DNA from 4 places in the Massilia sp. TSP1-1-2 genome. Region 4 is predicted to be linked to each of the others. Evidence: predicted binding sites of a transcription regulator. Region 4 holds the regulator's gene; each other region holds the start of a gene.

Region 1 (2,182 bases), on a different contig from region 4:
TAATTTTCCCGTCTATATGGGGCGCGTGGGGGCGGGCAAGGCGCCAGCGGCGCGTTCCGAGCGCAAGCCGTTAAGCGAGCTGATGCTCCCTTGAAGTGCGCGGCTTGCCGGTGGAGACAAAAAAGCGGACTCTGGTCCGGTTTTTTCTGCAAACAAAAACAGAGCACTGGGGTCGCCGCTTTGTCTTCCCCCAAAATAAAAGAGCGAACCGAAGTTCGCTCTTTTATTTTGCTCAGCTTGTTAGCCAAGCTTGCTAGCCAAGTCGAAACTTAAGCTTGCTTGCGCTTGCGGCTGACTACACCGGCGCCCAGGATTGCCAAGCCAAACAGGGCCAGCGAACCTGGCTCTGGCACTTCGGCAAGCTTGAACTGACCGTTGTTGCTGACGAAAAAGTGGTTACCCGCCACGTTCGAGTAGGTACCGCTGCCGCAGCCTGGGCCCGTGTAGTGCGAGAACTGGCAAGCAACTTCATTGACCAGGGTAGGGGTCAGACCTTTTGGACCGACGCCATTGGCGTTGGTAAATGCAAACGCCAGCAGATCTTCATTGGCCAGATCGCTACCGTTTTCACGGAAAAAGTAGCCGGCATGCAAGCCGCCCGGCGTGGTCGCCTTGGCGTTCACGGTGATCTGGCCGTTGCCGGTTGGGTTACCCGTGCCGTCTACCAGACCGCCGCCGCCTGGCATGACCTGGAATTGGGCGATTTGGGTGCCAGTGTTCGCGCCGAACACGCCAGCGGTGGTGCCGTAGGTTTTGGTCGTGTTGTGGTACATCGTGATCGTACCGCCAGCGAACTGGAAGCCGCCTGCGAATTGACCCGAGCCATACGCTTCGAAGGTTGCAGTAACGTAGCCGCCTGGGAAGGTATCGGTGAAGATATCGCCATTGCTATCAGCCTGGGAGATGTTGAACACTGCGTGCTCGACAAAGTTGAAGGTCGATGCGCTGGTGGCGTTCAGCTGGATGAAAGCGTTGCCGTTCACGTCCAGGTATTCGTTGATGGTTTGGGCGGTGGCAACGCCGGTACCCAGTGGGTTGAACTGCCAGTTGTTCAGAACGGTGCTAGCGCTTGCCGTGCCGACCATTGCCAGCGAGACTGCCGCAGCTGCTGCGAGTTTGGTAAAGAATTTCATGATCTTGTCCTTGAGAATTAATTAAATCGGGCTTTCGCCTACATAGCCTCATGTAGCAAGTCTTGTGCCCGATTAAGGAATTGCCCTAAAATCAATGACTTATATGATCTAGCGCAAACTCGAGGTAGCCCGGTGTAAAGTTTGTCGACAGACTAATTCCACGTGGAAATTTACTGGAATGGCGGAAATGCTTATGAAACTTCGGTCGCAAGGCGCATTCGCCGTAGGATGATCAAGTAATTTTATATAGGACAACACGCCGCAGCTGCATTCGCTGATCGTGTTGCGGGGGTTTCCATCTCGATGTGACATGTTCCCCCCGGGCCTTTCATATGAAAAACGCCACCTGTGATCAGCGACCCGCGCGAATGCAGCCCAATAAAGTGCAAGCGCGCTGCAAGGCTTACATATTCCTGCGGTACTGCCCGCCCACTTCAAACAGGGCCGTGGTGATTTGCCCCAGCGAACAAACCCGCACCGCATCCATCAATTTTTCGAACACATTGGCGTTGTCGATCGCCGCCTGCTGCAAGGCGGCCAGCGCTTGCGGCGCCTCGGCCGCATGCAATTGATGGAACTGTTCCAGGCGCGTCAACTGCGACTGCTTCTCGTCATCGGTAGAACGGGCCAGCTCGATTTTTTGCGGCGTGTCGTTCGCCTTCGGATTGCGGAAGGTATTGACACCAATGATCGGCAGCGTGCCGTCATGTTTTTGGTGCTCGTACAGCATCGACTCTTCCTGGATCTTGCCGCGCTGGTAGCCGGTCTCCATCGCGCCCAGCACGCCGCCGCGCTCGGCGATGCGTTCAAACTCTTGCAGCACCGCTTCTTCGACCAGGTCGGTCAATTCTTCGATGATGAACGCGCCCTGGTTCGGATTTTCGTTCTTGGCCAGGCCCCACTCGCGGTTGATGATCAACTGGATCGCCAAGGCCCTGCGCACCGATTCATCGGTCGGCGTGGTGATCGCTTCATCGTACGCGTTGGTGTGCAGGCTGTTGCAGTTGTCGTAGATCGCGATCAGCGCCTGCAGCGTGGTGCGGATATCG
Region 2 (2,182 bases), on a different contig from region 4:
AGTATCACCGACTGGCTGTCGCCGGAATTCTTTGAGACCAAGTTCTGGTTCATGTGGGCGACCACGTTCGCATTCCAGCCGTGGCATAGCGCAGTCGAATTCAAGCGCTACCTGCATCGCTTCATGAAGGAGTTTTCCCGTATTGAAACGCTGGCCGGGGTCAAGCGCACGGTCTACAACCAGTTCGATTCGCTGGTGCGCCCGCTGCTCGCCTGGCTCAAGGACAAGGGCGTCGTGTTTGTCATGGACTGCACCGTCACGGACCTGGCGATGGCAACCGGCGCCGACGGCAAATGGGTTGTGACCGGCATTGAATGCCAGCGCGAAGGCGCCGTCGAGATGCTGCCGGTGGCGCCGGACGATCTGGTATTTTTCCAGAACGGTTCGATGACCGATGCGTCCAGCTACGGTGCGATGGATCGCCCACCTGCGCACTTGACCAAGAAGGACAGTGGCGGCTGGGCATTGTGGGAAAAACTGTCCCAGGGCCGCCCGGAATTTGGCAACCCGGCCGCCTTCAATTCCAGCATTCCGGAATCGTATTGGGCGTCATTTACCGTCACCTTGAAAGACCCCGTGTTTTTCGACCAGATGGAAAAATTTACAGGCAACCGCGCCGGTACCGGCGGCTTGGTGACGTTCAAGGATTCTAACTGGTTCATGTCGGTCGTGCTGGCCCATCAGCCACACTTTATCGGGCAGCCCGAAGGAACCCAGGTGTTCTGGGGGTATGCGCTGCACCCGGACCGTATCGGCGACTTCGTCGCCAAGCCCATGGCCGAATGCAGTGGCGCGGAAATCTTGCAGGAACTGTGCGGACACCTGAACTTTGACCAGTCGGTGATGGCGAGCGCCACCTGCATTCCTTGCCGCATGCCGTACATCACCAGCATGTTCATGCCGCGCGCCCTGGCCGACCGGCCGCTGCCGGTTCCCCGCAATTCCAACAACCTCGCTTTCGTGAGCCAGTTTGTCGAAATTGCCGACGATGTTGTCTTTACCGTGGAGTACTCGGTGCGCGCGGCGCAGATGGCCGTCTACCAGTTGCTTGACGTGGCGCGCGAAGTGCCGCCCGTCACGCCGCACGACGCGTCGCTCAAGGTCAAGCTGGAGGCGCTGATCAAGGCATTCTGATTGCACGGCGGGCTGCACCAACACCGCTGAATTCTCCCGGTTTTGGTGCGATTCGATTGTTTCCGGCGCGCATCTTGCTGGCACGGTTCTTGTTATACTTATCATGAACCCAACGGAGATACGCTGACATGGTGCATTTTTATAATGAAATGATGGCCGATGAGTCGGCCACATCGGTGCGTGAACACTACCGCGAGTTCGACGCCTGGCTGCGCCGGCAAACGCCCGAACACATCGAACGCAAACGCGCCGAGGCCGACCTGACGTTTCGCCGGGTGGGCATTACCTTTGCAGTGTACGGCGACGATGCCGGCACCGAGCGCCTGATACCGTTTGACACTATTCCGCGCATCATTCCGGCGCATGAATGGCGCGCTTTGCAGGCGGGCCTGGTGCAGCGCGTCAAGGCCTTGAATATGTTCGTGCACGACATTTATCACGACCAGAATATCATCAAGGCCGGCATCATTCCGGCCGAGCAAATCTACAAGAACGCCCAGTACCGTCCGGAAATGCAGGGCATCAATGTTACTTCCAATATCTACGCCCACATTGCCGGCGTCGATATCGTGCGCGCCGGGGCGGGCGAATTCTACGTGCTCGAAGATAATTTGCGCGTGCCTTCCGGCGTGTCGTACATGCTGGAAGACCGCAAGATGATGATGCGGCTGTTCCCTGAACTGTTTGCCCGCAACCGCATCGCGCCGGTCGACCATTATCCGGACATGCTGCTCGAAAACCTGCGCTCGGTGGCGCCGTCCGGCGCTTCCGACCCGACCATTGTCGTCATGACGCCGGGCATGTACAACTCCGCTTACTTCGAGCATGCTTTCCTGGCCCAGCAAATGGGCGTGGAGCTGGTCGAGGGCAAGGATCTGTTTGTCAGCAACAACGCCGTGTACATGCGCACCATTCGCGGTCCGTGCCGGGTTGACGTGATTTACCGGCGGATGGACGACGATTTCCTCGACCCGCTCGCTTTCCGCTCCGATTCGGCACTGGGCGTGCCCGGCTTGCTGTCGGTCTACCGCGCCGGGCGCGTGACGCT
Region 3 (2,182 bases), on a different contig from region 4:
GTCGAAAAAGCGGCGCAACGTGTGGCCCGACGCGCAGGCCGCGCATGCGCACTTCAACAGCAAACCCATGTTCGCCGCCTGGGCGCCCGGGGTGCTCGCCGACTACCTTGAACATGGCCTCGAGCCGCATCCGGAAGGGGTGCAACTGCGCTTTCGGCGCGAAGTCGAAACCGCCATTTACCGCGCGCTGCCGCACCACCTGGGCACGCTGATGGGCGGGCAGTTTCCGGTGCCGATCGGCTTTGTGGCCGGCGTCGCCTCCGAAGAATTACGCCAGGCCGGGCTGGGCGCCACGCGCGCGCTGGTGGGCGAGCATTTCAGCCCGATCGAGGGCGGGCACCTGTTCCCGATGGAGTCGCCAGAGAAGGCGGCGCGTCTGACGCGCGAGATGATCGGGCGGCTGCTCAAGCAGGCTAAATAGTCTGGCGGGCGCTTTTCGCGTAAAATCGCGTGAAATTAACCCACCAATCTGGAAGAAGCCTCCGCGATGACTATCAAAAGCGATAAATGGATCCGCCGCACGGCGCTCGCCACCGGCATGATCGAACCGTTCGAACCGCAACAGGTGCGCGAAGTGGATGGGCGCAAGATCATCTCGTATGGCACCTCGTCTTATGGCTACGACATCCGCTGCGCCGACGAGTTCAAGATTTTCACGAATATCAACAGCACCATTGTCGACCCGAAGAATTTCGATCCGAACTCGTTCGTGGACGTCAAAAGCGATGTCTGCATCATTCCACCGAACTCGTTCGCGCTGGCGCGGACCATGGAGTACTTCAGGATTCCGCGCAATGTGCTGACCATTTGCCTGGGCAAGTCGACCTACGCGCGCTGCGGCATCATCGTCAACGTGACGCCGTTCGAGCCGGAGTGGGAAGGCTACGTGACGCTGGAGTTTTCAAACACCACGCCATTGCCGGCCAAGATTTATGCGGGCGAAGGCTGCGCGCAGGTGCTGTTCTTCGAGAGCGATGAAGTGTGCGAGACCTCGTACAAGGACCGCGGCGGCAAGTACCAGGGACAGAGCGGCGTCACCTTGCCGAAGGCTTGATCAGGAAGGCGGGGCGGGGCCATGTACCCGCTTGGCATGTCGGCGATCCTTACAGGAGCCCGATGCAACATATCATGCCATTGTCGTTAAGTAATTGATTTATAGACATTATCCCGCCAGTGTACTTACACTGGCGCAACTTGTGCTTTTCCCCTGGCAAGCCGCTTACTTGAGCGGCGTAGTCAAAACGATATATGGGAAAACTGCATGAAACTACTACAAAAATTACTGGCAGCAGCAGTGCTGGCGATGCCCGTCGCGGCATTTGCGTTCCCGATCGCCGCATCCGGAACGGAAGGACTGGTCGTACTGGCCGGTAACACCGGCGATATTGTCGCCACTTACCAGGGCAACACGGCGTCATTCAGTAACGACCTGTACCTGTACACCGATGACGGCATTGCCGGTAACGATGTCCTGATATTCAACAATCATGCCTCGCCGATCGGCAGTACTTTCAACCTGGGCTCTTTCGCTACCGGGTCTGAACTGCTGTTCCGCCTGCATGTGAACAATACGGGCAACGACTACTTCACTGGCGCTGCCACGCGCAACCTCGACAACAATTTCCATGCGCGCGTTCAAGAGAACTGGATGCCTGGTACAACCCTGGTCAGCTTCGAAGACCTGTTGGGCGGGCCGTTCGACTACAACGACCTGAGCTTCTCGTTCACCAACACGGTGACCACGGCCCCGGCAGACGTTCCCGAACCGGCAATGCCGCTGCTGTTCGGCCTGGCACTTGCGGGCCTGATTGGTTCGCGCCGCCGCGCCTAAGTTTCTCCGCAATAAAAAAGGCCCGGTCGCTGCAAGCGCCGGGCCTTATTTTTAACTGTCGCCTACTGCATGACGCAATCGACGAAGTAACCTCGCTTGCCATCGACTTCGCGCTTGACCAGGCCGTGCACGTCCGTTTCGAAGCCCGGGAAGCGCTCGTTGAAGTCGCGCGCAAAGCGCAGGTAATCGACGATGGTCTTGTTGAACCGCTCGCCGGGAATGAGCAGTGGAATGCCCGGCGGATAAGGCGTCAACAGGATTGCCGTGATGCGTCCTTCCAGGTCTTCGAGCGCAACGCGTTCGATTTCGCGATGCGCCATCTTGGCGAATGCGTCCGATGGTTTCATCGCA
Region 4 (2,182 bases):
TCGAGCTTGGTTTGTACGTATTCACGGATGGCTGGGGTCACTTCGAGATGATGTCCGCTAATTGTGAGATTCATACACACTCCTAATAATGGTGTCACTTTCCGTTCGTGCGCGGCGCGCAGAGGAACGGCATAAAAATGCCGATTACAGACACTTCCTGAGGCTGACGGGCGGGATTTTGAGCGCTTCGCGGTACTTGGCAACGGTGCGGCGAGCGATGACCATACCCTGTTCCCCCAGCATGTCCGCAATCTTACTATCGGATAATGGATTTTTAGGGTCTTCTGCTCCTGTCAATTGCACGATGAGTGCACGAATCGCCGTGGAAGATGCTTCTCCCCCCGCTTCGGTGGCGACATGGCTACCGAAAAAGTATTTCAACTCAAACATGCCATGCGGGGTCAGCATGAATTTCTGAGTTGTTACACGAGAAATAGTACTCTCGTGTAGACCAAGTGTATCAGCTATTTCGCGCAGCACAAGGGGACGCATGGCTACCGCGCCATGGCTGAAGAAATTGCGCTGGCGCTCAACAATAGCCTCGGAGACACGCAAGATGGTGTCGAAGCGCTGGCGCATGTTTTTGATCAGCCACTTCGCTTCCTGCAACTGGGCGCCCATCTGGCCTTCGCCCTTGCCCTGCTTGAGCAGGCTCGCGTACATATTGTTCACGCGCAGGCGCGGCATCACGTCGTTGTTGAGCGAGACCGACCAGCCGCCCTTGGCCTTGCGCACAATCACGTCCGGGACCACGAAGTCCGACACATCGGAGGCGAACACGGCGCCCGGGTGCGGATTGCAGCGGCGGATGATGGTCTGCGCCTCGCGCAAGTCTTCGTCGTCGCAGTCGAGCGCTTTTTTCAGCTTGTTGAATTCACGCTGGGCGAACCAGGTCAGGTGCTTTTCGACGATGGCCAGCGCCATGCGGCGCGTCACCAGCGGCACGCCGCGCATGGCGCGAATCTGCAGCGCCAGGCACTCGGACGCATTGCGCGCGCCCACGCCGACCGGATCAAAACTTTGCAGCAGCGACAGCGCGGTCTTGAATTCATCGAAATCGATCTCGAGTTCTTCGGGCATGCGCGCATGGATTTCTTCCAGCGTCTCGGTCAGGTAGCCGTTGTCGTCGAGCGCGTCGACGATCAGTTCGACCAGCGCGCGGTCGCGCACTTCGAGCACCAGCACGCGCATCTGTTCCATCAGATGCTCGCGCAGGGTGGTCGCGCTGCCCTCGAGCTGCGGGCGCGAATCTTCGTCGTCGCTGCTCTTGGCGCGGCCCAGGTCACCCCACTCGCCGTCGTTGTCGTTGTTGTTGTCGTTGTTGCTGGCAGCTTCCCCCTCGGGTGCATCGGCGCTTTGGCCTTCGGCCGGCGCCGGTGCATCCTGCGCGCCCGGTTCGGGCGGCGCCTCGGCCGGCGTGGCGCTGCTGCCGATGGCGCCGTCGGCCAGCAGGCGCACCGAATGGTCGAGCGGATCGTCAAGCCGTTCGAGCAGCGGATTGTCGGTCAGGAGCTGTTCGAGTTCCTGGTGCAGTTCGAGCGTGGACAACTGCAGCAGGCGGATCGACTGCTGCAGCTGCGGCGTGAGCGCAAGGTGCTGCGAGGTGCGTAGTTGCAGGGATTGTTTCATCGGTTTGACCTGCTTACATCCGGAAGTGCTCACCCAGATAAACGCGGCGTACCGATTCGTCTGCGATGATGTCGTCCGGACGGCCAGAGGCCAGCACCGCACCCTGGTTGATGATGTAGGCACGGTCGCAAATGCCGAGCGTTTCGCGCACATTGTGGTCGGTGATCAAAACGCCGATGTCGCGCTCCTTCAGGAACCGCACGATGCGCTGGATCTCGATCACGGCGATCGGATCGACCCCGGCGAACGGTTCGTCGAGCAGCACAAAGCGCGGATTGGTGGCCAGCGCACGCGCGATTTCCACGCGCCGCCGCTCGCCGCCCGACAGCGACATGGCCGGGTTCTCGCGCAGCTTTTCGATCTGCAGGTCATGCAGCAGCGTGTCGAGCCGCTCCTTGAGTTCTGGTTTGCTCAGGCGCTTGCCGTTGACCTTTTGCAGTTCCAGCACGGCGAGGATGTTTTCTTCGACCGTCAGGCGCCGAAACACCGACGCTTCCTGCGGCAGGTACGACAGGCCGAGCGCGGCGCGCCGGTGAATCGGCAGGCTGGAGAT

The links. Region 4 encodes sigma-54, which starts transcription at its own class of promoters, with help from an activator protein. Its sites were predicted from a motif close to TGGCANGNAANCTGCTTT; they were not measured.
Region 1: pepA (flocculation-associated PEP-CTERM protein PepA) is a predicted target of sigma-54. The motif match lies at 1,186-1,203, and genes of this name have one in related genera.
Region 2: ACP7BV_RS25950 (circularly permuted type 2 ATP-grasp protein) is a predicted target of sigma-54. The motif match lies at 1,213-1,230, and genes of this name have one in related genera.
Region 3: ACP7BV_RS19830 (PEP-CTERM sorting domain-containing protein) is a predicted target of sigma-54. The motif match lies at 1,186-1,203, and genes of this name have one in related genera.

What each region holds. Positions count from the first base shown of each region.
Region 1 is NZ_JAFCTU010000003.1:211,248-213,429, reverse strand. It holds gene ACP7BV_RS04155 (molybdopterin biosynthesis protein MoeY) at 1-94, shown strand, start outside; gene pepA (flocculation-associated PEP-CTERM protein PepA) at 270-1,133, opposite strand; gene icmF (fused isobutyryl-CoA mutase/GTPase IcmF) at 1,537-2,182, opposite strand, start outside.
Region 2 is NZ_JAFCTU010000056.1:3,701-5,882, forward strand. It holds gene ACP7BV_RS25945 (oleate hydratase) at 1-1,134, shown strand, start outside; gene ACP7BV_RS25950 (circularly permuted type 2 ATP-grasp protein) at 1,263-2,182, shown strand, end outside.
Region 3 is NZ_JAFCTU010000026.1:24,690-26,871, forward strand. It holds gene ACP7BV_RS19820 (alpha/beta fold hydrolase) at 1-421, shown strand, start outside; gene dcd (dCTP deaminase) at 488-1,054, shown strand; gene ACP7BV_RS19830 (PEP-CTERM sorting domain-containing protein) at 1,262-1,831, shown strand; gene ACP7BV_RS19835 (Orn/Lys/Arg decarboxylase N-terminal domain-containing protein) at 1,894-2,182, opposite strand, start outside.
Region 4 is NZ_JAFCTU010000008.1:11,277-13,458, reverse strand. It holds gene hpf (ribosome hibernation-promoting factor, HPF/YfiA family) at 1-74, opposite strand, end outside; gene ACP7BV_RS08770 (RNA polymerase factor sigma-54) at 145-1,629, opposite strand; gene lptB (LPS export ABC transporter ATP-binding protein) at 1,643-2,182, opposite strand, start outside.